4 regions of the Bradyrhizobium sp. SZCCHNRI3052 genome follow, and region 3 is predicted to be linked to each of the others. Evidence: predicted binding sites of a transcription regulator. Region 3 holds the regulator's gene; each other region holds the start of a gene.
What was found. Region 3 encodes PhoB, which activates phosphate uptake and scavenging genes when phosphate is short. Its sites were predicted from a motif close to TGTCATNNANCTGTCAT; they were not measured.

Region 1 (5,011 bases), on a different contig from region 3:
TGGTCGCCGTCGAGCAGCGGATTCCAGTCGATGCCAACAGCGCGCAGATAGCGCGAGATCACGCCGAGCGACGGGTGGAGCATGAAGATCCAGAGCACGCCCACCACCGGCGGCGCCACGGCATAGGGCCAGATCAGCAGCGTCCGGTACAGCGTGACGCCGCGCAGCGGCTTATCCGCCATGACCGCGAGCAGCAGTGCGACCGACAGCGACGAGAGCGCGATGGCGAAGGAGAAGCCGAAGGTGCGGAGAATGGCCTGGAAATAGTCCGGCTGGCTGAGCAGGTCGGCGTAGTTCTCGAACCAGACGAAGCTCGTGGACAGGCCGAATGCGTCCTGCAGCAGGAACGACTGGATGACGGCCTGGATCGCGGGCCAATAGAAGAAGATCAGCACGATCGCGAGCTGGGGAGCGACCAGCACGAACGGCAGCAGTTTTGACTGAAAGATGGCGTTCTTCTGCATGGTCGGTCGGCGAGCCGGCAGGCCGCGGGGCGGCCTGCCGGCTCATGGCCTCACTTCACGGCCGTCTTTTCGAACTGGCGCAGCATCTGGTTGCCGCGCTCGACGGCAGCGTCCAGCGCCTGCTTGGCGGTCTTCTTGCCGGCCAGAGCCTGCTCGATTTCCTCCGACCAGACGTCACGCAGTTGCACCATGTTGCCCAGACGCAGGCCGCGGGAATTCTCCGTCGGTTCCTTGTTGGTCAGTTCGAGCAGCGGCGTCTCCAGATAGGGCTGATCCTTGTAGAAGCCCTCGGCCTTGGCCTTCGCATAGGCCGCTTTGGTGATCGGCAGATAGCCCGAGGCCTTGTGGATGTAGACCTGACGATCGGTGTCCGAGAGGAAGGTCAGGAACTTCGCCACGCCCTTGTATTCGTCCGCGCTCTTGCCGCCCATCACCCAGAGCGAGGCGCCGCCGATGATCGAGTTCTGCGGCGCGCCCTTGGCGTCCGGATAATACGGCATCGGCGCGGCGGTGAAGGCGAACTTGGCCTGGGCCTTGACGTTGCCGAAGAACGCCGACGAGGTCAGGTAGATCGGGCATTCGCCCGAGGTGAAGCGGCCCTCGCCGGTGTTGGTGCGGCCGGCATAGTCGTAGGTCTTGTCCTTCTGCAGCTCGACCAGGTTTTCGAGATGCTTGACCTGCAGCGGACCGTTGAACTCCAGCACGGTGTCGAAGCCGTCGAGACCGTTCGCCTTGCTGGCCAGCGGCACGTTGTGCCAGGCGGAGAGCTGCTCGAGATTGACCCAGGTGACCCACGAGCCCGAGAAGCCGCAGGTCGCATGGCCGGCCGCCTTCAGCTTCTTGGCGGTCTCGAACAGTTCGGGCCAGGTCTTCGGGATCTCGGCGTTGACCTTCTTCAGCTCGTCGAGATTGACCCACATCACCGTGGAGGACGAGTTGAAGGGGAACGACAGCATCTCACCCTTGGAGGTCGAGTAGTAGCCCGTGATCGCAGGCAGATAGCTCTTCGGGTCGAACGTCTCGCCGGCGTCCTGCATCAGCTTGTAGACCGGCTTCACGGCGCCGGTGGCGGCCATCATGGTGGCGGTGCCGACCTCGAACACCTGCATGATGTGGGGCGCATTGCCGGCGCGGAAGGCGGCGATGCCGGCATTCATCGTGTCGGCGTAGTTGCCCTTGTAGGTCGGGACGACCTTGTAGTCGGATTGCGAGGCGTTGAAATCGTTGGCGAGCTTGACGATGACGTCGTTGTTGGCGCCGGTCATCGCATGCCACCACTGGATTTCGGTCACGGCATGCGCAGGTGCTGCGGCGCTCAGGACCAGCGTGACTGCCGCAGTCGCGGCCGTCCAGAATTGGCGAAGTGACATTAAAGAATACCTCCCGTGAAACGTCATCGGCGTCGCGGCCGTAGCAGCGCGAGATGACAGTTTCGTGAATGTATAACCGGTTGGATCGTCAGCGGAAAGCGCGTTCATCGCGGCGGAACGCAGCGACTTGCGGGAGACGGCGCCGCGCCGGGGCGGTGCCCCGGCCGGCGCTGGCGGTGAGAGACGACAGGCTGATGGCGCCTCAGCGCTTGCGCTCGGCGCACACCGTGCCCTGGGACAGCAGCGCCTCGATCTCGCTCGGCGTGTAACCGAACTCGGTCAGCACCTCCTGCGCGTGCTGACTGAACTTCGGCGGGGTGGAGCGCAGGCTCGGCTTGGTGCGTTCGAGCCGGATCGGCGACGCGACGCCCTTGTACCAGTCCTTCTCGATGACATCGCCGCGGTAGATCGTGTGCGGATTGGTCAGCGCCTGGTCGATCTTCTGCACGGGTCCTGCCGGCAGACCGGCCGCGAGCAGCCGGTCGCACAGCGGCTCCGCCTCGAACTGGCTGAACACGGCGGCAAGCTCGGCGCGCAGCGCCTCGCGGTTGGCGACGCGATCCTTGTTGCGGGCGAAGCGCGGATCGGTGCCGAGTTCGGGGCGGCCGATCTCCTTGGCGAGCTTGCGGAAGGTGCCGTCATTGCCGACGCCGATGAAGATATCGTCGGTCTTGGTCGCGAAGATCGCATACGGAACGAGGTTCGGGTGCTCGTTGCCGGTCAGCGACGGCGGCTTGCCATGCATGAAGTAGTTTGCGGTATGCGGATGCATGATCGCGAGGCCGGTCTCATACAGCGTAACCTCGAGGAACTGACCGATGCCCGAGCGCTGCCGTTCCGACAGCGCCATCAGGATGCCGATCGCGGCATAGAGTCCGGTGGTGATGTCGACCAGCGGCACGCCGATCCGCATCGGTCCGCTCTGCGGCGAACCGGTCGCCGCGATCATGCCGGTCATCGCCTGGATGATCGCGTCGTAGCCGGGATTGCCACCGCGCGGGCCATCCGCGCCGAAGCCGCAGATGCGGCAGTGCACCAGCTTGGGGAATGTCTCGCGCAGCGTGTCGCTGCCGATGCCCCACTTCTCCAAGGTGCCAGGCTTGAAGTTCTCGATCAGCACGTCGGCCGTCTCGAGCATCCGCATCAGCACGGCGCGGCCGCCCTCGGAGGCGAGGTCGAGGCCGATCGAGCGCTTGTTGCGGTTGATCCCGACGAAATAGGCGGCGTCCTCATCGTGGAAGGGCGGACCCCAGTCGCGCACCTCGTCGCCGGCCGGCGGCTCGACCTTGATCACGTCGGCGCCGTGATCGGCCAGGATCTGCGTGCAATAGGGGCCGCCGAGCACGCGCGTCAGATCGATCACGCGCAGGCCGGCCATGGCGCCGGGAGCAAATTGGGGTGTCATCGGATGTCGCGAGGTTGGTTTCAGCTCGCGATCATTAAGCATTGCTGCGGCGGCGGCGCAAACGGGGGCTGCCATGCGGCAGGACAACGGAGGCCGTCCTGCCGCATGACGGAATTGAAGCTCAGACGACGCTCAGCTTGACGTCGACATTGCCGCGCGTGGCGTTGGAATAGGGGCACACCTCGTGCGCCTTGGCGACCAGCGCTTCGGCGTCGGCCTTGGCGAGTCCGGGCAGCGACACTGCGAGCTCGACGGTGATGCCGAAGCCGCCTTCGGAGCGCGGGCCGATGCCGACCGTCGAGGTCACCGACGTGTCGGCGGGAACCTTGGGGCCGCCCTGCGAGCCGACGAACTTCATCGCGCCGATGAAGCAGGCTGCGTAGCCGGCCGCAAACAACTGCTCCGGATTGTTGCCGGCACCGCCGCCGCCGCCGAGCTCCTTCGGGGTGGAAAGCTTGACCTTGAGCGAGCCGTCGAGGGTAGCGGCTTCGCCGTCGCGGCCGCCGGTGGCCTTGGCGCTGGTCTTGTAGAGCACGTTCACGGACATGGGTGTCTCCTGGTTGGATGGACGAATTCAGCGCGGCCATATTGCACACAATTAGATTGTGTACAATATAATTGTTCGGTAGAAAATTCGTGATCGGTGCGCCGGGCCCGTTGTCGATCCGAGGCGTGCGGGCTCAAGATGCCGATAGGATCGACCTGTGGTGACCTCGATGCGAAAGAAGTCCGCGGCAGACCTGCCGCTCCAGCTCGGCAACCAGCTCTGCTTCGCAGTCTATTCGACCGCGCACGCCTTCAACCGCGTCTACAAGCCCCTGCTCGACCGCCTTGGCCTGACCTATCCGCAATATCTGGTCATGCTGGTGCTGTGGGAGCAGGACGGCTTGACGGTGAAGGACATCGGCGCGCGGCTGTTCCTCGACTCTGGCACGCTGACGCCGCTGCTGAAGCGGATGGAGGCTACGCACCTGATCAAGCGGACCCGGTCGGCCGAGGACGAGCGTCAGGTGATCGTCACCCTCACCGCCCAGGGCGCGGGCCTGCGCGACAAGGCAAGGTCGATCGTGCCGCCCGCGATCCTGGATGCGACGGGCTGCTCGATCGCCGAGCTGGCCGACCTGCACGGCAAGCTGGTGCGCCTGCGGGAGCGGCTCGATGCGGCTGTGGAGGGGTGAGGGGGCTCTAAAGGCGCTTCTTCGCGAAAGCCCGGCCTGAACCCGACTTGAGAAATTTCTCGAAGGCAAATGCCTGCTTCACATCGCTGAAGGCAACGTAGGTCTTGAGCCGCCAAGGCCGAAACTTCGATGTGTGCGGGACTTCACCGGCATTGTGCTTCGTGACGCGGGCCGGAACGTCGTCGGTGATGCCTGCGTAGAAATGCTCGCCGTTGAGACTTTCCAGGATGTAAACGAACTTCATCGCAGGCCGCCCTCGACCCTTCACGGGCGCGAATGTGGCAGGTCGTGCTGCGTGGCGTCCAGAGCTTGGATGGGCTGAACTGCTCAGTCGACTGATGAAGGGGCATCATGGCCCGGAGCCTAGTCCGCCTTCGCCTTCCCGCCTCCGCCCAAGAGGGCTACGGCGTCCAGGCTACGGCGCGACAGCCTTCACTCGCTTCGCGCAACTGAGAGTTTGGGGTGGCTTGCCGAGCCGAAGCTCGCGAAGCGATGGGGAGAGAGCATTATCGCCCGGAGCCCAAGTCCGCCTTCGTCTTCCCGCCTCCGCCCAAGGGGGCTTCGGCGTCCAGACTACGGCGCGACAGCCTTCGC
Region 2 (5,011 bases), on a different contig from region 3:
AGATTGAAGGTCTCGTGACGCAGATGAAAGCGCGTGTCGGCTGCGAGCCGCGGGCGCAGCGCTTCGATCGATTCGAGCAGGCGCCGCGCATTGTCGGCGCTGCGCAGGCCCGGCTCCCATGACCAGGTCGTCGCGTGAAAGACCGTGGTGATGCCATTGCTGATGGCCTGGCGGTCGCTGTCGATCAGCGCAACGTCTGTCGGGAAATCGACCCCGGCGCGCGGCATCATCTGGCGCTCGAACGCATCGCCGTGGATGTCGACGATGCCGGGAAGCACAGTGAGCCCCTCCGCATCGAGTTCGAGACCCGACCGGCGTCCCGGTGTCCCGATGCCGGCGATCACGCCGCCGGATATGATCAAGGAAGTGTCTACGAGGTCGGTATCGACGAGGCAGCGGCCTCGCGAGATGCAGATATCGGTCATGGGGCGGCACTCTGCAGCACCGCGACGCGCGCGTCGAGGGCAGCCTCGTATTTGTCGAGAAACGCAGTGATCGCGAGCTTGCGAAAATCCGGCAGCGCCGCGCGCAGCGCCTCGTGATTCCAATCCCACCACGCCAGATCCAGCAGCCGCTGCTCGACCTCGTGCGGAAACCGGCGCTTGATCGGGCGCGCCGGATTGCCGGCGACGACGGTATAGGCCGGAACGTCCTTGGTGACGATGGCGCCAGCCGCCACGACCGCGCCGGTGCCGATGTTGCGGCCCGGCAGCACGATCGCGCCATGGCCGATCCAGACATCGTGTCCGATCTGGACATGATGCTCTCTCCGCCAGGCGAAGAACTCCGCATCGTCCGGCTCTCCTGGAAAATAGGCGCTGGCGCGATAGGTGAAATGGGCCTGCGTCGCCCGCTGCATCGGGTGGTTGCCCGGATTGATCCGGGTCATCGCCGCGATCGAGCAGAACTTCCCGATCCTCGTGTAGGTGATCTGGGAATCGTTGACCACATAGGAGTAGTCGCCCATCGTCACCTCCTGCAGGATGGTGCGGGCGCCTATCTCGCAATAGGCGCCGAGCGTCACGTCCTGGAGCTTGGCCGAGGGATCAACGGTAGGTTCAATCGAAAGCGACTTGCCGGCCATCTCGCGTCCTGTCTCTACGCCTGTGAGGGTGTTGGATCTCCCCTATGACAGAGGCGTGACATCTGCATGACTGTGACCGGCATGTGGACGGACGTGGCGCCGCAGTGTCCCTGTCACATAACTGTAGAATCCAGACGCTAGCGATAGGCCAAAGCGAGGCGTCTGGAGAATTCAATGCTGGTGGTGGATGGCCTGACGTGCCGTTTTGGCATGAAAGCCGCAGTCGACAATGCATCCTTCTCTGTTGCACCGGGCAGCTTCGTCGGCGTGATCGGGCGTTCCGGCGCCGGCAAGTCGACCCTGCTGCGGTCCATCAATCGTCTGAGCCCGGTGAGTGGCGGGCGCGTCCTCTTCAAGGATCTCGACGTGACGGCGCTGCGCGGCCGTGACCTGCGGCAGTGGCGCGCGCGCTCGGCGATGATCTTCCAGCAGTTCAATCTGGTCGGCCGATTGGACGTGCTGACGAACGTGCTGATGGGGCGACTGGCCGAAATCCCGTCGTGGCGCTCGCTGGCGCTGCTCTGGCCAGCGGAGGATGTCGCCATGGCGCTGTCCGCGCTCGAACAGTTCGACATGGCCTCCCTCGCCGCGCAGCGCGCCGATCAGCTCTCGGGCGGGCAGCAGCAGCGCGTCGCGATCGCGCGCGCGATGGTGCAGAACCCCGAGATCATTCTCGCAGACGAGCCGATCGCCTCGCTCGATCCCCGTAACACCAAGATCGTGATGGACGCGTTGCTGCGCATCAACAAGCATTTCGGCATCACCGTCGTCTGCAATCTGCATTCGCTCGATCTGGCGCGCAGCTATTGCGATCGCCTGATCGGCATGGCGACCGGACGGATCGTGTTCGACGACGTGCCGTCGGCGCTGACGGCGCAGATCGCACGTGAACTCTACGATCTCGAGGCGGACGAGGTGATGGGTTCGATCCATCCGGCACCGGCGGCAACGGTGCCGGTACTTGGCGAAGCGGCCGTGGCCTGAGACGCGGATTTCTGCAAGCTCGAGCTTCCGCATGGCGCGGGGGCGAGACCTGTTACTTACTGCAACAAGAGGGCATGTTATGATCAATCGTCGCATCGTTCTGGCGGGCGTCGCTGCGCTGGCTTTCACGGCCTCGGCGTCAGCCGAGGACTGGAAGGCGAAGTATCCTGAGCTGACCTTCGCCGTGGTCCCGGCAGAGAACGCCTCGGGTGTCACCGAGCGCTGGACGCCTTTCGTGAACTATCTCTCGAAAGAGCTGGGCGTGAAGGTGACGCTGCGTATCGCCAACGATTATGCGGCCGTGATCGAAGGCCAGCGCGCCGGCAACATCCACATCGCGAGCTATGGCTCGGCGTCGTTTGCCCGCGCCCGGCTCACCGGGGTCAAGACCGATGCCTTCGCCAACGACATCAACTCCGACGGCAGCACCGGCTACTATTCGGTGTTCTTCGTCAAGGCGAGCAGCCCGTACCGGAAGGTCGAAGACCTCAAGGGCAAGAATCTCGGCCTCGTCGATCCGAACTCAACGTCGGGCAACAACGTGCCCCGCTTCGAGCTCAACAAGATGGGCGTGACCGACGCCGAGACGTATTTTGGCAAGGTTGTCTTCACCGGCAGCCACGAGAACGCGGTGCTGGCCCTTTCGCAGGGGACTGTCGACATCGCGGCCAACCAATGGACGAGCGACAACGATTCGACGTTGGCCCAGATGCTGACCAAGGGCATGCTGAAGAACGCTGACGGTTCGCCGATGAAGAAGGACGACTTCCGCATCATTCACAAGTCGGCGCCGATCATCAACGGCCCCTACGCCTACAACACGGACCTGCCGGACGATCTGAAATCGGCGATCGCCAAGGCCTTCTTCGATGCGCCGATCAAGGACAAGGCCGCCTTCGACCGTCTCTCCGACGGCCAGAAGAAGGGCTTCCACCCTGCCACGACGAAGGACTGGGATGGCACGATCGACCTGATCAAATTCGTCGACAGCCTGCGCAAGAAGGCGTCCTGATCGACGATCCATCGATGGTGAGCCGGGTCTCGTGGGGCCCGGCTCGTCCGTTGAAGAATCCCTCGCACGTCCGAACCAAGAGCAGCACGAAGCCGATGGCTGTTGCCGTTTCGATCCTTCCGAGCCAGCAGCTTGCGGCTCTGAACGAGACCTATCGGCGGGCCGTTTCGCGCCGTCGATTGCGTCTTGCCCTGTCCGCCATGGTATTCCTGGCGGTGCTCTTCGCCGCGGCCATCGGTGCCGAGGTCAATCCGCGGACGTTCTATACCTACTTCGGCAACTTCATCAGCTACTTCGATCGCATCTTCACGCTCGACGACGGGCAGCGGGTCTGGACCAATCTGCCCGAATGGTTCTGGGGCTTCAAGAAGTGGATCAAGCTTCTGGCAGAGACGCTGCTGATCAGCTACGTCGGCACGATGGCCGGAATGCTCGTCGCATTCGGTCTCAACTTCTTCGCCGCCGAGAACACCTCGCCCGCGCCGTGGATCCGCTTCACGGTGCGCCGGCTCCTGGAATTCGCCCGCACCGTTCCGAGCGTCGTGTTCGCCCTGATCTTCGTCATTGCTTTCGGGCTTGGGCCGATCCCGGGCGTCCTCGCCATCGCCCTTCATTCGAGCGGTGCGCTCGGCAAGCTGTTCTCCGAGGTCGTCGAAAACGCCGACATGAAGCCGGTCGAGGGCGTGCGCGCCACCGGCGCGAGCTGGCTGTCCTGCATGCGCTTTGCCGTGCTGCCCCAGGTCATCGCCGGCTTCTCCAGCTACACGCTGCTGCGGTTCGAGATCAACGTGCGCGAGGCGTCCGTGATGGGCTTCGTCGGTGCCGGCGGCATCGGCCAGGAGCTCGTGGTCGCGATCCGCAAGTTCTACTATTCCGACGTCAGCGCCATTCTTGTCATGATCGTGGTCACCGTGTTCCTGATCGACATCGGTGCCGGCTGGCTGCGCGGCCGCCTGTTCGGCTCGGAGGCCCGCACATGAGTATCTCCGGCTCACCCGACCCGAAGCAGCTCGCCGAGCGCTATCCGCAGATCTTCAATCGGCCGCTGTCCGCACGCCTTGCAACGCCGCTCGTGCTGGCGTTGGCCGTGGCGATCTTCGTCTTCGGTCTGGTCGATCTCGACTTCTCGCCGTCGCGGATGCTGTCCGGCCTCGGCCAGCTCGGCTGGATCGCGCGGATGATGCTGCCGCCGGATCCCGGCTCATCGCTTCCGATTTATCTCAAGGCGCTCGGCGAGACGCTCTCGATCGCGGTGCTCGGCACCACCTTGGCGGCCGTGTTCGCTCTTCCGGTCAGCCTGCTTGCAGCCAGGAATATCATCCCGTCGGCGATCTTCCGTTTTCCGGTGCGTCGCCTGTTCGACACCATTCGTGGCGTCGACACACTGATCTGGGCGCTGGTCTGGATCAATGTCGTCGGCCTCGGGCCGTTCGCCGGAGTGCTGGCGATTGCGGTCTCGGATTTCGGAGCGCTCGGCAAGCTGTTCTCGGAGGCGATGGAGAGCGCCGACCGGCGGCAGGTCGAGGGCGTTCGCGCTGCCGGCGGCAGCCCGCTGCATGAGATCCGCTTCGGCCTTCTGCCGCAGGTTCTTCCCGTGATTGCCGGCCAGGTGCTCTACTTCATCGAATCCAACACGCGCTCGGCGACGATCATCGGCATCGTCGGCGCGGGAGGCATCGGGCTGCAGCTGGCGGAGCAGATCCGCGTGCTGGAATGGCAGAAGGTGTCGTTCCTGATCCTGATGATCCTCGTTGCGGTGGCTGTGATCGACTGGATCTCAGGCAAGCTGCGCTTTGCGATCATCGGCCGCCGCGCCATTGCTTGAACAGCGCGGCATCCGAAGGTTGCGATCGTTCGCCTACGAACGATCAGGATGCAGTGCCGGCTGTGTGTGCTGCACCGACTGTCGCAAATCCTTCACGTGCCGCCTT
Region 3 (5,011 bases):
CGGCGACCGACGATGCCGCCGGCGTGCCCCTGTTCATGCCGGCCAGGAAGCGGACGTTGCCGGGGCTGACCTGCGCCACGCCGTTGAACACGCAATGCGCCGCGGTGAGCACGACGCGCGGCGCGACCAGCGTGCCGGTGCACCAGCCGCCGGTCGAGTATTGCGCGACGGTGACGACGCCGATCGACGACGCCGGCCACGAGGTGGGATCGACGACCTCGCCGATGTGGCGGTCGAGCCCGAGCAGTTGCTCCGGACGCGGAGCGGCGATGCCGGCCTCCGCCGATTCCGGCTTCGGCCGCCAGGCCGCAATGGCACTCTGGGCCTGGACGCGCTGCGGCTCGGTCAACTTGACCCGCTGCACGTCGCGGCCGGCCGATCGCACGCCGCTACGGCCCGCCATCACCAGCCAGGCATAGCCCTGCACGACGTCCTGTTTCACACCGCGGCCGTCGAGCAGCATCAGGCCGAGCATGTATTGCGACTGGGCGAAGCCCTGCGCCGCGGCGCGGCTGAACCAGCGGCCGGCTTCGCCGTAATTGCTCGCAACACCTTCGCCGTTGACGTAGGCGATGCCGAGATAGTGTTGCGCGACAGCGAGCCCCTGATCGGCGGCCTTGCGGTACCACGCCAGCGCCTCGGCGGGGTTGCGCGGTTGGCCCCAGCCGAAGGCGTGCATGAAGCCGACGTCGAACTGCGCCCGCGCATCGCCCTTGGCGGCCAGCGGCAGCAGCCGTCGCATCGCCGCCGCATGCTGCCCGTTGCCTGCCGCCGCGACCGCGTCTTCGAGCTCGGCGGCCGTGGCGCCCGCCGCGCCGCCGAGCAGCACGGCAAGAGATATGATGATGGTCTTGATCAAGGGCGTCCGCTGGCACCGAAACATCGTGACGGGCCACGAAGCAGACACGATCAAGACGGCGGCGGCGTGGCGGAAAGCGGACCGCGATCTCCTCAATCGGGCCGCCTCGCGTCTCACACCTGCTGCGTCCTCACGCCCGATCGCCCCTTACACCTGCTCGCTCTTGGCGAAGCGATCATCGAGCGCATAACCGGCGCCGCGCACGGTGCGGATCGGGTCCTGCTCGCGGCCGGGATTGAGCAGCTTGCGCAGGCGGCCGATATGGACGTCGACGGTGCGCTCGTCGATGTAGATGTCGCGGCCCCAGACACTGTCGAGCAGCTGCTCGCGGCTGAACACGCGGCCGGGATGCTCCAGGAAGAACTCGAGCAGGCGGTATTCGGTCGGGCCGAGATCGATCGGCCTACCAGAGCGCGCCACGCGGCGCTTCTCGCGGTCGAGCTCGATGTCGCCATAGGACAGCACGGTCGCCAGCCGCTCCGGACTCGCCCGCCGCAGCAGGCCTTTCACCCGCGCCAGAAGCTCCGGCACCGAGAACGGCTTGACGATGTAGTCGTCGGCGCCGGTCGCGAGGCCGCGCACGCGCTCGCTCTCCTCGCCGCGTGCGGTGAGCATGATGATCGGCAACTGCCGGGTCTCGGTCCGCGCCCGCAGGCGGCGGCACAGCTCGATGCCGGACAGGCCCGGCAGCATCCAGTCGAGCACGACGAGATCGGGAACACGCTCCTTCAGGCGCGTGTCGGCCTCGTCGCCGCGCGCCACGGTCTCGACCTCGTAGCCTTCGGCCTCGAGGTTGTAGCGCAGCAGCGTCGTCAGCGCCTCCTCGTCCTCCACCACCAGAATTCGGGCGCCCATGTCTGAACCGTCTCTCTCAGTTGCCGGGGATCGTCGATGCGAAGCTCGTCATGTCGCCCTTCGGGCGCTTGTCCATGATCTGCTGGCCTTCGATCATATAGAACACCGTCTCGGCGATGTTGGTCGCGTGATCGCCGATGCGCTCGATGTTCTTGGCGCAGAACATCAGGTGGATGCAGAACGAGATGTTGCGCGGATCCTCCATCATGTAGGTCAGGAGCTCGCGAAACAGCGAGGTGCAGATGGCATCGACTTCCTCATCGCCCTTCCACACCGTCATCGCCGCCGGCAAATCGTGCGCGGCATAGGCGTCCAGCACCGTCTTGACCTGCGACTGCACGAGATCGGTCATGTGCTCGAGCCCGCGGATCAGCTTCAGCGGATGGAAGTCGCTCTCCAGCGCCGCGACGCGCTTGCCGATGTTCTTGGCGAGATCGCCGATACGCTCCAGATCGGTCGCCACGCGCATCGCGCCGACGATCTCACGCAGGTCGACCGCCATCGGCTGTCGCCGGGCGATGGTAAGAACGGCGCGCTCCTCGATGATGCGTTGCAGCTTGTCGACCTCGGCGTCGGTGGCGACCACCTTCTGGCCGAGCGCGATGTCGCGTCGCACCAGCGCATCGACGGAATCGACGATCAGCCGCTCGGCGAGGCCGCCCATCTCCGATACCAGACGGGTGAGGTCCTGCAGATCGCTGTCGAACGCCTTGGCGGTATGTTCACTGGCCATGATGATCTCCTGAAGACAATGTCGTCGGCGTCAGCCGAACCGGCCGGTGATGTAATCCTGGGTCCGCCGATCGCTCGGCGAGGTGAAGATCTTGCTGGTGTCGTCGAACTCGATCAGCTCGCCGAGATACATGAAGGCGGTCTTGTCGGAGACGCGCGCCGCCTGCTGCATGTTATGCGTCACGATGGCGATCGTATAGTTTTCGGCGAGTTCCTGAATCAGCTCCTCGACCTTGGCGGTCGAGATCGGATCGAGCGCCGAGCACGGCTCGTCGAACAGGATCACCTCCGGCCGGACCGCCACGGTACGCGCGATGCACAGCCGCTGCTGCTGGCCGCCGGACAGCGACAGGCCCGAGGCGTTGAGCTTGTCCTTGACCTCGTTCCACAACGCGCCGCCGCGCAGCGCCTTCTCGACCCGGTCGTCCATCTCCGACTTGGAGATCTTCTCATAGAGGCGGATGCCGAAGGCGATGTTCTCGTAGATCGTCATCGGGAACGGCGTCGGCTTCTGGAACACCATGCCGACCCGGGCACGCAGCAGGTTCAGATCGAGCTTGGGATCGAGGATGTTGGTGTTGTCGAGCATCAGCTGCCCGGTCGCCCGCTGCCCCGGATAGAGATCGTACATCCGGTTGAAGATGCGCAGCAGCGTGGACTTGCCGCAGCCGGACGGGCCGATGAACGCGGTGACGCGGTTGGTGCCCAGCGACAGGTTGATGTTCTTCAGCGCATGATGGTCGCCGTAGTAGAAGTTGAGGTTGCGCGCGGTCACCTTGGCCGGCGCATCCGGAAGCGCCTTGCCGTGAAGAGCGTGATTGGGCTGACTGACGGAGACGGACAGTTCGGTCATTTGGTGTTCCTCTCGGCGCCGAGAATGCGTGCACCGATGTTCAGGGCGAGCACGGCCAGAGTGATGAGAAGGGCTCCGCTCCAGGCCAGTTGTTTCCAGTAGGCATAAGGGCTCTGGACGAAATTGTTGATGGTGACGGGCAGGTTCGCCATCGTCTTGGAAAGGTTGAGGCTCCAGAACTGGTTCGACAGCGCGGTGAACAGCAGAGGCGCGGTCTCGCCGGCGACGCGGGCGGTCGCCAGCAGCACGCCGGTGATGAGGCCCGAGCGCGCCGCCCGATAGGCGATGCGGCGGATCACCAGCGAGCGCGGCAGGCCGAGCGCAGACGCCGCCTCGCGCAGCGGGTTGGGCACGAGCAGCAGCATGTCCTCGGTGGTGCGCAGCACCACCGGGATCACGATGACCGCCAATGCAAGGGAACCCGCGAGTGCCGAGAAGCCGCCCATCGGCACCACGACCGCACCATAGATGAACAGGCCGATGATGATCGAGGGCGCCGACAGCAGGATGTCGTTGATGAAGCGGATCACCGAGGTCAGGCGGTCGTTGCGGCCGTATTCGGCGAGATAGGTGCCGGCGAACAGGCCGAGCGGCGCGCCGATGCCGACGCCGATGATCGTCATGATCAAGGAGCCGACGATGGCGTTGCGCAGGCCGCCTTCGCTGGAGCCGGGCGGTGGCGTGTCGGCGGCAAAAACCTGCAGGCTGAGGCCGGCGAGTCCGTTATAGAACAGCGTGAACAGGATCAGCGCCAGCCAGGTGACGCCGAACATCGCGGCGGCAACGCAGAGGCCGCGGATCACGATGTCTCTGCGGCGCCGGCGCGCATAGATCGGATTGACCGGCGCATCGAGTGTAAGCGTGTCAGCGCTGGACATGGCTTATTTTCCCGCCTTGGCTTCGAGCCGCATGAGCATCAGCCGCGCGCTCGCCAGCACGAAGAAGGTGAGCACGAACAGCAGCAGGCCGAGCAGGATCAGGCTCGACTGGTGCAGCCCGTCGCTCTCCTGGAATTCGGAGGCGATGGCGGCCGAGATCGTGGTGCCCGGTGCGAAGATCGAGGATGAGATCCGGAACGAGTTGCCGATGATGAAGGTCACCGCCATCGTTTCGCCGAGCGCACGTCCCAGCGCCAGCATGACGCCGCCGATCACGCCGACACGGGTGTAGGGAATGACGACGCTGCGCACGACCTCCCAGGTGGTGCAGCCGACCCCGTAGGCGGCTTCCTTCAGCACCGGCGGGACCGTCTTGAACACGTCGACCGAGATCGAGGTGATGAACGGCAGCACCATGATCGCCAGGATCAGCGAGGCGTTGAACAGGCTGAGATAGGACGGCGGACCGGCGAAGATGTCCTGCAGCACGGGGATGCCGGCGCAGAGATTGATCATGAACGGCTGGAACGTATAGGCCAGGAACGGCCCCAGCACGAAGAAGCCCCACATGCCGTAGATGATCGAAGGAATGCCGGCGAGCAGCTCGATGGCAAGTCCGATCGGACGGCGCAGCCATTGCGGGCACAGCTCGGTGAGGAAGATCGCAATGCCCAGACCGACCGGAATGGCGATCAGCATCGCGATGAAGGACGTGACCAAGGTACCGTAGATCGGGCCGAGCGCCCCGAGCACCGGCGGATCGGCCGACGGCGCCCAGCGCCGCGTCCACAGGAATTCGAAGCCATATTCTCTCATGGCCGGCCATGCGCCGAC
Region 4 (5,011 bases), on a different contig from region 3:
CTGCTGATCGACGTCTCCGGCTCGATGTTCGCATCGCTGTCGGCGAAGTCGGAGATGACGCGCGCGGACGCGGCGTGCGGGCTGGCGATCCTGGCCCGCGAGGTCTGCGACGAGGTGGAGATCTTCACGTTCAGCGACAAGGTCGTGAAGGTGCCGCCGCGGCGTGGCTTTGCGCTGCGCGACGCGATCCTCGGATCGCAGCCGCATTCCGGGACCTATCTCGGGCGTGCGGTGGGCGAGGTCGACCGCAAGGGAGACCGCCTGATCGTCTTCACCGACGAGCAGAGTCACGATGCGGTGCCGGCGCCCAAGGCGCGCGGGACCATGGTCAACGTGGCGTCGTACCAGCACGGGGTCGGCTACGGACCCTGGACGCGGGTCGACGGCTTCTCCGAGGCCGTGATCGCCTGGATCGCGGCGCATGAGGAGACTCTGCGCGGCGCGACCCTGCACTGACGACAACGGACCCGGACGCGTCACGGACGCGCCCGGGTCTTCCGTTAATCAGGCACATTCGGCGCCGACTTGCGCTGCCTGCTTCAAGGCGTCTGCTTCAGCAGCGGCGCCACGGTTTCGATCTCGTCGGTCATGACGCCGCCGGTAAAGTTCTTGGGCAACCTGGCGATGTCGTCCGGTGTGTCCAGCCCGGCCGAGAAGGCCTCACCACTATAGGAGCCGACGACGAAGACGCTGCTTTCGGCGCGCGTCATGCGCGCGAGGAATCGGTCCGGCCAGCCCCACAGCCACGGCGCGACATTGATCGGGACCAGCACCATCATGTTGTGGCACGCGGACGGCACCAGGCCGGTCCAGCCATAACCGAGATAACGGACCAGGCAGCTCTTCAGCATGCCGCGCGACATGACCTTGAGATCCGGCAGAGACGCCCTGAGCGTCGCGATCGGCGCGTCGCCGCCATAGACCGTCAGTCGCGCCCGTCGCGCGCCAGGCAAGCGCGCCAGAGCATCCGCCAGCAGTCGGCCTTCCGCCGGATCATTGCTCTTGACGTTGATCAGGAAAGCCTTGTCCGGAAAGGCTGCGAGCACCTCGTCCAGCGACGGCATCAGGCCGACGCCCTTGCCGCGGAATGGAAAGGTGCGGCCGCCATCGGCGGTGTAGCCATAACCGATATCGAGCTGCCGTAACGCCGTCATCGCATGCTCGCGCGTGACGCCCTTGCCATCGGTGCGACAGTCGAGCGTCCAGTCATGGAACACCGCGAACTGGCCATCGGTGGTTGGGTGCACGTCGAATTCCACGATATCGGCGCCGGCCAGAAAGCTGGCGTGCATCGAGGCGATGGTGTTCTCGAGATACTCATGCGTCGGCGGCAGCATCCGCGCCGCGGTGCAGGTTTCGCTCGTCAGGCCGGTGCGATCGAACTGCTGTGACAAACCGCGATGAGCCAGGAGATGCAGCCGCCCAGCCTCCTTTGTCACCTGCAGATTGGCGTTGTTGAAGAACATGAAGCCGGCGCAGATCAGCACCAGCAGCCCGGCGATTTTCAGGACTCTGCTCATGCGATGTCAATTCCATGACGATTCGAGCCGAATTGCGTCCCTGCCCTCGTTCTGCGCAAGAGCCGTCTTGCGGAGATGGTGCACCTTTTGTCCAACGCTCCCAGAGCCGATGCGAAAGCGAATGCGAGAACGGCCACCGCCAAACTTTGGCTTCGAAGCACTGGATCGCTGTTCCTTCATCCGGTATCTGACCTCATGTTTCTGTCCATCGCCACCACCCATCAGCCTGCCACCGATCTCGGCTACCTGCTCAACAAGCATCCGGAGCGGCTGCACGAGCTCGAGCTCACCTTTGGCAAGGCGCTGATCTTCTATCCCGAGGCCAGCGAGAGCCGCTGCGAGGCGGCGCTGGTGCTCGACGTCGACCCGATCGGCCTCGTCCGCGGCAAAGGCCAGAGCGACGGGCTGCTCGACCAATATGTCAACGACAGGCCCTATGCCGCGTCGTCGTTCCTGTCGGTCGCGCTGAACAAGGCGTTCCGGACCGCGATGAACGGCGTCAGCAGCGCGCGCCAGGAGCTCGCCGACAGCGCCATTGCACTCGAAGCGGTTGTGACACCCCTGCCCCTGCGCGGCGGCGAAGCCGTGCTGCGGCATTTGTTCGAGCCGCTCGGCTGGCAGGTCGATCTCACCGCGATCCCGGGACCGCAAGGCGATCCGTCGAGCCGCTACGTCCGGCTCACCTTGCGCGGCACCGCGCGGCTCAGCGCGCTCCTCAATCATCTCTACGTGCTGATCCCCGTCATGGACGACGCCAAGCATTATTGGGTCGGCGACGAGGAGATCGACAAGCTGCTCAAACGCGGCGAAGGCTGGCTCGACGCCCACCCCGCCAAGGAGCTGATCGTGCGCCGCTATCTGCGCCATCGCGGCGTGCTCGCGCGCGCGGCGCTGGCCCGGCTCGCGCCGGAGACGCAGGACGAGGCCATCGAGCCCGAGGCGCGCAGCGAGTCAGAAGAGACACTGGAGGCGCCGACCCGCCTCAACGACCTGCGCATGGCCGCCGTGGTCGAGGCGTTGCGGGCGAGCGGCGCCAAAATTGTCGCCGACCTCGGGTGCGGCGAAGGCAGGCTGCTGCAGCTCCTGGTCCGCGAGCGCTGGGTCGACAGGCTGATCGGGCTCGATCCCGCCGTCCGCGAACTGGAGCGCGCGGCCAAGCGGCTGAAGCTGGGCGCGCCCGGCGCGCCGCCCGAGGGTCGCGTCATGCTGTTGCACGGTTCGCTCACCTATCGCGATGCGCGCTGGGCCGAGGCCGATGCGGCGGCACTGGTCGAGGTGATCGAGCACCTCGATCCCGACCGACTGCCGATGCTCGAGCGCGTGGTGTTCGGCGCAGCGCGGCCGCGCGCGGTGATCGTTACCACGCCGAACGCCGAATACAACGCACTGTTTCCGAGCCTGCCCGCCGGGCAGTTCCGCCACCGCGACCATCGCTTCGAATGGTCGCGCGCCGAGTTTGCCGACTGGGCGCAGCGGATCTGCGCAACCTTCAACTATCAGGCCGCCTTCTCCGGCATCGGCCATCACGACGAGAGCCATGGCGCGCCGACGCAAATGGCCGTCTTCACCCGCTGAGCAATTCCATGAACATCGACATCCCCGATTTCGCGCTGATCGTGCTGATCGGCTCGACCGGCTCCGGCAAGTCGACCTTTGCTGCGAAGCATTTCCTGCCGACCGAGGTGATCTCCTCGGATCATTGCCGCGCGCTCGTCGCCGACGACGAGACCGACCAGGGCGTCTCCGCCGACGCGTTCGACATCGTCCGCGAGATCGCCGGCAAGCGGCTGAAGCACCGCCGGCTCGCGGTGATCGACGCCACCAATGTGCGCCCCGCCGACCGCAAGGGCTGGGTCGAGCTGGCGCGAAAATGGCATGCGCTGCCGGTCGCGATCGTGTTCGATCCCGGCATCGACGTCTGCATCGACAGAAACAAGTCGCGGCCTGAGCGCAGCTTCGGCGGCCCGGTCGTGCAGCGCATGGTCTCGGAGGTCCGCCGTGGCTTCGGTGGCCTGCAGCGCGAAGGCTTTCGTCAGGTGTGGAAGCTCGACAGCGTCGCGCGCATCGAGGCCGCCACCATCGCGCGGCAGCCGCTGTGGACCGACAAGCGGCACGACACCGGGCCGTTCGACATCATCGGTGACGTCCATGGCTGCGCTGATGAGTTGCAGGCGCTGCTGGCGAAGCTCGGCTATCAGGTCAGATGGCGCGATGACGACGGCCGGCGCGCCGTCAGCGTCACGCCGCCCGCAGGCCGCAAGCTCGTGTTCGTCGGCGATCTCGTCGACCGCGGCCCGCAATCGCCGGACGTGCTGCGCATCGTCATGGGCATGGTCTCGGCAGGCACTGCCTATGCCGTGCAGGGCAACCATGACCGCAAGTTCGGACGCTGGCTCGCCGGTCGCAAGGTCACGATCGCGCACGGCCTGCAGGCCACGATCGACCAGCTCACCGGCGCGGATCGAAGCTTCCGGGACAGCCTGCCCGGCTTCCTCGACGGCCTGCGCAGCCATGTCTGGCTCGATGGCGGCCGGCTCGCGGTGGCGCATGCCGGGCTGAAGGAGGAGATGATCGGCCGCGGCTCCGGCGCGGTGCGCGAGTTCGCGCTGTATGGCGAAACCACCGGCGAGATCGACGAGTTCGGCCTTCCCGTGCGCGCCGACTGGGCCGCGAACTATCGCGGACCGACCACCGTGGTCTACGGTCACACGCCCGTGCTCAATGCCGAATGGGTCAACAACACGCTGTGCATCGACACCGGTTGCGTGTTCGGCGGCCGGCTGACGGCGCTGCGCTGGCCGGAGCGTGAGCTCGTCGAGGTCGAGGCTGAGCGCGTCTGGTGCGAGCCGGTGCGTCCGCTCGCGCCTCGCGCCGGCAGCGCCTCCGCGCAGGCCGAGGCGGATCAGCTGCTCGATATCGATGACGTGAGCGGCCGCCGATGGATCGACACCAGGCTGCGCGGCCGCATGGTCGTGGCTGAGGAGAACGCGGCCGCTGCGCTGGAGGTGATGAGCCGTTTCGCGCTCGCGCCGCAATGGCTGGTCTATCTGCCACCGACCATGTCGCCATCGGAGACCAGCGCGCGCGACGGCTGGCTGGAGCGCCCCGAGGAAGCGTTCGCGCATTTCCGCGCCCGCGGCGTCGAGCAGGTGGTGTGCGAGGAGAAGCACATGGGCTCGCGCGCCGTCATCGCGCTGTGCAGGAGCGCCGATATCGCCGGGGCCCGCTTCGGCGTCGCGGGCGGCGAGAGCGGCGCGATCTGGACCCGCACCGGCCGCGCGTTCTTCGACGATCCCGCAATGAGCGAGGCGCTGCTGGCACGGCTGCGCGATGCTGTCGACAGCGCCGGCCTCTGGCAGGAGCTGCAATCCGGCTGGCTGCTGCTCGACGCCGAGATCATGCCGTGGTCGGCGAAGGCTGGCAGCCTGATCGAGAGTCAGTACGCGCCGGTCGCGGCGTCATCGGTTGCAGGGCTCGAAGCGGCGGCAGAC

Region 1: the regulator PhoB is predicted to act here: its motif matches at 1,888-1,904, upstream of ugpB (sn-glycerol-3-phosphate ABC transporter substrate-binding protein UgpB).
Region 2: the regulator PhoB is predicted to act here: its motif matches at 1,129-1,145, upstream of phnC (phosphonate ABC transporter ATP-binding protein).
Region 4: the regulator PhoB is predicted to act here: its motif matches at 1,524-1,540, upstream of QW887_RS01705 (glycerophosphodiester phosphodiesterase family protein).

The regions. Positions count from the first base shown of each region.
Region 1 is NZ_JAUETW010000004.1:216,546-221,556, reverse strand. It holds gene ugpA (sn-glycerol-3-phosphate ABC transporter permease UgpA) at 1-464, opposite strand, end outside; gene ugpB (sn-glycerol-3-phosphate ABC transporter substrate-binding protein UgpB) at 515-1,834, opposite strand; gene QW887_RS14600 (CaiB/BaiF CoA-transferase family protein) at 2,037-3,239, opposite strand; gene QW887_RS14595 (organic hydroperoxide resistance protein) at 3,361-3,786, opposite strand; gene QW887_RS14590 (MarR family transcriptional regulator) at 3,956-4,417, shown strand; gene QW887_RS14585 (GIY-YIG nuclease family protein) at 4,425-4,661, opposite strand.
Region 2 is NZ_JAUETW010000016.1:171,193-176,203, reverse strand. It holds gene QW887_RS31195 (alpha-D-ribose 1-methylphosphonate 5-triphosphate diphosphatase) at 1-425, opposite strand, end outside; gene QW887_RS31190 (DapH/DapD/GlmU-related protein) at 422-1,084, opposite strand; gene phnC (phosphonate ABC transporter ATP-binding protein) at 1,259-2,068, shown strand; gene phnD (phosphonate ABC transporter substrate-binding protein) at 2,148-3,080, shown strand; gene phnE (phosphonate ABC transporter, permease protein PhnE) at 3,176-4,060, shown strand; gene phnE (phosphonate ABC transporter, permease protein PhnE) at 4,057-4,905, shown strand.
Region 3 is NZ_JAUETW010000008.1:1,692-6,702, reverse strand. It holds gene QW887_RS21250 (trypsin-like serine protease) at 1-859, opposite strand, end outside; gene phoB (phosphate regulon transcriptional regulator PhoB) at 1,007-1,714, opposite strand; gene phoU (phosphate signaling complex protein PhoU) at 1,731-2,447, opposite strand; gene pstB (phosphate ABC transporter ATP-binding protein PstB) at 2,478-3,299, opposite strand; gene pstA (phosphate ABC transporter permease PstA) at 3,296-4,177, opposite strand; gene pstC (phosphate ABC transporter permease subunit PstC) at 4,181-5,011, opposite strand, start outside.
Region 4 is NZ_JAUETW010000001.1:367,829-372,839, reverse strand. It holds gene QW887_RS01710 (TROVE domain-containing protein) at 1-456, shown strand, start outside; gene QW887_RS01705 (glycerophosphodiester phosphodiesterase family protein) at 540-1,520, opposite strand; gene QW887_RS01700 (3' terminal RNA ribose 2'-O-methyltransferase Hen1) at 1,716-3,095, shown strand; gene QW887_RS01695 (polynucleotide kinase-phosphatase) at 3,104-5,011, shown strand, end outside.